DNA from 2 places in the Lysinibacillus sp. G4S2 genome. Region 2 is predicted to be linked to the other one. Evidence: riboswitches for the same ligand, from Rfam matches in the RefSeq annotation. Region 2 holds a riboswitch; the other holds the start of a gene.

Region 1 (2,470 bases), 1.5 Mb from region 2:
TCTTGAAGCCCATTTAACTCTGAGCATTCTTTAGGTTGTGCATAAGCTTCAAAAGAACTCAAAGCCACTAATGATATGACTAAAATCAGTACATACAGTTCTTTCAAGATAAATTCACCTCTTTTCTAATTAATTTTCCCAATTAGAAAAAAATTATCAATCCATCTTAAAGTAACCTACACCGTTTGTTTAAGTACATTTCTTCATTTTAACATAAATATCCAATAAAAAATCACTTCTTAGAAAACAACTCTAGAGGTGATTTTTATCAAACTTTATTGCAAATTATCAATCTTGATTATAAACGATCCATTTTTTGATCATCAACAAAAGTTGTGGAAGACATTTTTTAAATATATGCCCTGTATATTGTTGATCTTCGTTCCGGCTGGCGACTCCTTGGGGATCACAGATGAGACCCTGGAGCAAGCAACGCGAGTGAAGCGGTTCATCGGACACCCCCAGAAAGCTTTGCTCTGCGCGAAAGCGAAGCGGCAGCGACAAATGTTTTATCTGTGCGAAAGCGAAGCGGCAGCGACAAAAGCGCCCAGTTTGGAACGGAAATCAACCACACGTTATGGTGATGAGTCATTTTTTTTTAAAAGCTACAAATATTTTCATTTCATTATAATGATTATTGAGGTGGTCGATAGTATCATTAAAAAGTCTAATAAACAAAAAAGCACACCACTATATAAGTGATGTACCTATTATTTAATATAATGTATGACATTAAAGATAACCTAATAATATTACTGATTTATAATACATTCACTCGTCTTTAATTATACAGAGTAGAGAGAGGATTTTTTACCGCTGCATATTCATCCAACTATCAACATGGTGAATAGCCAAACCACTATAGCTTGTTTTATTGGCATAATGCTGATGAACACGTGCTAGTTGTTTATTCATATAGGCTTCTCCATTATCATAAAAGGTAATATTTTTCCCTTCATCAGAGGCACCTGTTTCTACGCCAATAACAACTGATTTGTTTACTTTTTGTGCATACTCTATTTCATTTTCCACTATTTTGATAATGTCTTTAGCTGTATCTCGATAGGCCATAATCGAGACACTATCAACTTGATCGATAACCCATTCAGCTAAAATACCATTGCCATACTGGTTGCTATAGGCAATCTCATCAAACCAAAATGGCATATCGACTTCCAAAGGTATTTGTAATTGCTCAGTCCCCTCTTTCGCTTTAGTAAGAAGCGTTTGATAGGACTCAATTGTATTTTCTTGATTCAAGCTCCAACCACTATTTAAGTAGGGCTCTACATCAAGATGGACTCCAGAAAATTGTTCTGTTGCCCCTACATTCCCATTATATGTATATAACCAATCAAACATTTGATCCTGCATTTTATAGCCATCCTCTGAAACCCAGCTTGCAGCACCATCTAACGCATATACTTTAATACCTTGTGCTGTTGCTTTTTCAATAAAGCTTTTATAATAGTCAATTGCTATATCAGTATTAATCTGCAAATATACTTTATTTACATCTTTGCTTTCTAAAAATGAGAGTACGCCTGATTCATCTTCAACAATTTTTATCGTATCCCATAACCAAGTAGCCTTATCTTGCATGGCCATTGCCTCTACCTTTCCTGCTGTTAATCCGAGCGTACTTACAATTGTTACTATAAAAGCAATGATTGCTTTTGATAGTGAACGACTTACCATATATTACATCTCCATTCTATGTGCCGAGGCTCATAGAACAGAACCTGGCAACCTGACAATCATGCACTATAAAATATAGTGTTTAGACTCATGGCTTTGCGTCCTTCCCTTTCGGTGAAGTTTGCCTTTTACAGTAGTTTTCTTACTTTACATAGTATGACGTTAAAACGAATATGTCTGTAGGTAAAATGCATAATTCTCTAGACAATTATCGAAAAAAAACAATAACAACACAGGTTATTTTTACTATAGCAGCAAAAAACGTAGAGTACTCAAGCCTCTACGTTTTCTTTTTCATTTTCAAGCATTTTGTGCAAATAATTAATAATTTCACGAATACCCTCTAATGAATTCACAAGTATTTTCGGATCTACATATGTGATCATACGATTTTCAAGATTTGCCACAGCTGTAAAGTAGCGTGTTTTTGAATAATTGACAAGCCCCATCTGCTTTAATACGGACTCATCAAAATCAAGAATTTCACGAGCTTCGGTGACAAGTAATCCGTAATTCACAACATCCGTATTCAATACAATAATCCTTGCTGTTGCAGCATTTGAAGAACGATTATAAAGAATACGCTCAAAATCAAGTACAGGTATAAGCTCGCCACGAATTCTTGTGAAGCCCATAAGATAATTAGGTAAATGAGGAATCGGTGTTACGTGCTCTAACTTTTCAATCGAAATCGCTTGTTCAACAGGCACTGCATATTCCTCTGTACCACAAGCAAAAACTACTGCCTTCACACTTTCCATGCGATCACATC
Region 2 (2,470 bases):
CCTAAGCGTGTTGTTTATGTGTCCTGTAACCCAGCTACACTAGCGCGTGATCTCCGTATTTTGGAGGATGGAGGCTATCAAACTCAGGAGATTCAGCCTGTGGATATGTTCCCGCATTCAACGCATGTAGAGTGTGTCTCGCAACTCATTTTAAAAGAAGGTATCTAATATTTGCAGTTGCCTTTCGATCCGTTTTTTATACTACTTGTAGCGGATTCAGTAATGAATACTACCATAGTGAGTACAAGTAATTAGAAATATTGGAATTAAGTTGACTCATCACTAAAAGTTGTGGGTGACATTTGTTAAAACGTATGCCATATAGGTTGATTGGAGTGGAGGCTGGACGCCCCCTGGAAAGCGCTCAGTCGGAACGGAAATCAACCACACGTTATGGTGATAAGCCATTAAGTTTTAAAAAAAGTTTAAAATTGCTTACGCAGAATTATAAAAAAGAGTGGTTTTTTAGGATTTAGCCTAAAATGCCACTCTTTTTTTATCATTACATTTCGGTGAAATAACGCATTTATGAAAAAAGAATTATAAAAATGGAAGTTGATTTAATAATGTTTCTTCCTATTAGATGAATGTAAAAGAATATGTAGCCATTTGCTTTTCCTACAATCTGGGCAGGATTAGAGATTCCCTCTTTGTAAAATTACCCAACAGTATTTTTTTGTCAATTCCTTTAAATATACGGAAAAATTCTCTAATTCAACCGATATTCTTTAGAGAAAAATGCCTACTATCGACAAAAAATGACAAAACATTTATAATCTAAACGTAATATGTCAGCGTTATGTTAATAAAATTGAAAAAGGCAAACTTATCGAAAGGTAAGGACGCAAAGCTACGAGTCTAAAATCCTCTTGGATAATGATAGTCGGGTTGCCAAGATGATAAGTGATTTTTTGGCTATCCTAATTATGTGTAGGGATAGTTTTTTTTGTGGAAAAAATCAAGGACTGATTCCAATCAATCGTAGCGACAGATGTGCAATATATGAAAATTATAAAAAGGAGATTTGAGATGATAGTCGTAGATAAAGAGAAATATAAAATGGCGATTTATGAAGCAAAAAAAGAAGTACACGTCCAAATAATAGGGTTTATTAAACCAGCTCTTGTAGAGGATTATTTGAAAGATTTGCAAGAGACGGGGGCAAAAGTGCAAAAAAATGCATATACATTTGTTGTTGATGCAACACAGCAATCACCCCTTCCTTCAAAGATTTCGACAGATCTAGGACAAACATTAATGTTTTATGCATCACTAGGCTTTAAAGATATATTTATTGTTAATCCAACCTCTAAAATTGCATATGTGCAAGTGCGAAATGCTTTAGAGGGAGTTAATTTCCCAGGAACCGTAGTCGACAATGTTTCACAATTACCAATGCGTTAGTCTTTAATTAACTATAATCACATTTTGAAAGAGGAATTTACGATGCAAACAATTCAAGAATTATATACTTATGAAATACTTACAAAGGACCAACCGGATTTAATTAAAATGACAGCAGAATGTTTAGCAAAAACATTTACTGGGGTAGAGGTTGCTGGCAAATGGGTGCAAGAACCGATTATTGGGCACGCCTTAAAACTACCTTACGAAGATTTCTATCAATTTACGAAGGAATATATTGAAGCAAATGTTCATCAAGGTTACTGTGCTGTTGCACTAGATAAAGAGCAAAATGTTGTAGGCGCACTAGTTGGAGATACGAATGTCCTTGAAATTATCGAAGGGGATATTTTTGAAGGCACGTTTGCCGATATGAATATTGTTATGCGTGTATTAGAGGATATTGATGAACGTTTCCTAGAAGATTATAAAAAACGTTTTGGAAAAGATATGGAAGATGGGGAAATATTACATTTATTTTTATTAGGTGTAATTGCTGAGCATAATCGTCATGATATTGTACAAAGTTTAGGCGATCTATTAATAAAAAAAGCAACAGAAGAAGGCTTAAGATTAGTATTAGCTGAAGCGACAAATCCAAAGTCAATGCGTTTGCTGGAGAAGTATCAAGGTCTTACAAAATATGTAACCGTAGAAGGGGACTTTATTGTTCATAAATATGAAAGCAATGAAAATCTAAACAGTATTCCATCGACTGTAGCAGATGGAATTTACATCATTGTAAAAGAACTATAAAATTTCATCACTAATACGTTAGTAGAATAGGAGAATTTTTTTCATGGAAGCTATTATGCTAGGGATTATTGTAGTTTTATTATGTACATCTTTGTTTTTTGCTTACCGATATTTTTCACTTAAAGGTCATTCCCATATAAATAAAGAGGTACTAAATGGAATGGATGAATTATCAGCAGGTCGAGTAAGTGAACAATTTAATAAATTCGCAAATAATGTGAATGAAAAAAGTGGAAATCTTTTAGAGCATGGAGAATACGCAACTGAGAAGGCCGATACTGTAAGGGCCGCAATCGATGAAGTCGGTAAG

What was found. Region 2 has a riboswitch for cyclic di-GMP ahead of QUF91_RS24620 (hypothetical protein). Riboswitches for the same ligand answer to the same signal wherever they lie in the genome.
Region 1: linked by a shared signal. The riboswitch ahead of QUF91_RS17050 (amidase) and the one ahead of QUF91_RS24620 (hypothetical protein) in region 2 are both predicted to bind cyclic di-GMP.

What each region holds. Positions count from the first base shown of each region.
Region 1 is NZ_JAUCFJ010000002.1:3,309,932-3,312,401, forward strand. It holds gene QUF91_RS17040 (beta propeller repeat protein) at 1-107, opposite strand, end outside; gene QUF91_RS17045 (hypothetical protein) at 400-702, shown strand; gene QUF91_RS17050 (amidase) at 811-1,698, opposite strand; cyclic di-GMP riboswitch class I at 1,742-1,834, opposite strand; gene QUF91_RS17055 (chemotaxis protein CheW) at 1,971-2,459, opposite strand.
Region 2 is NZ_JAUCFJ010000002.1:4,806,834-4,809,303, reverse strand. It holds gene rlmD (23S rRNA (uracil(1939)-C(5))-methyltransferase RlmD) at 1-168, shown strand, start outside; gene QUF91_RS24625 (hypothetical protein) at 303-476, shown strand; cyclic di-GMP riboswitch class I at 810-896, shown strand; gene QUF91_RS24620 (hypothetical protein) at 1,030-1,404, shown strand; gene QUF91_RS24615 (hypothetical protein) at 1,447-2,160, shown strand; gene QUF91_RS24610 (methyl-accepting chemotaxis protein) at 2,204-2,470, shown strand, end outside.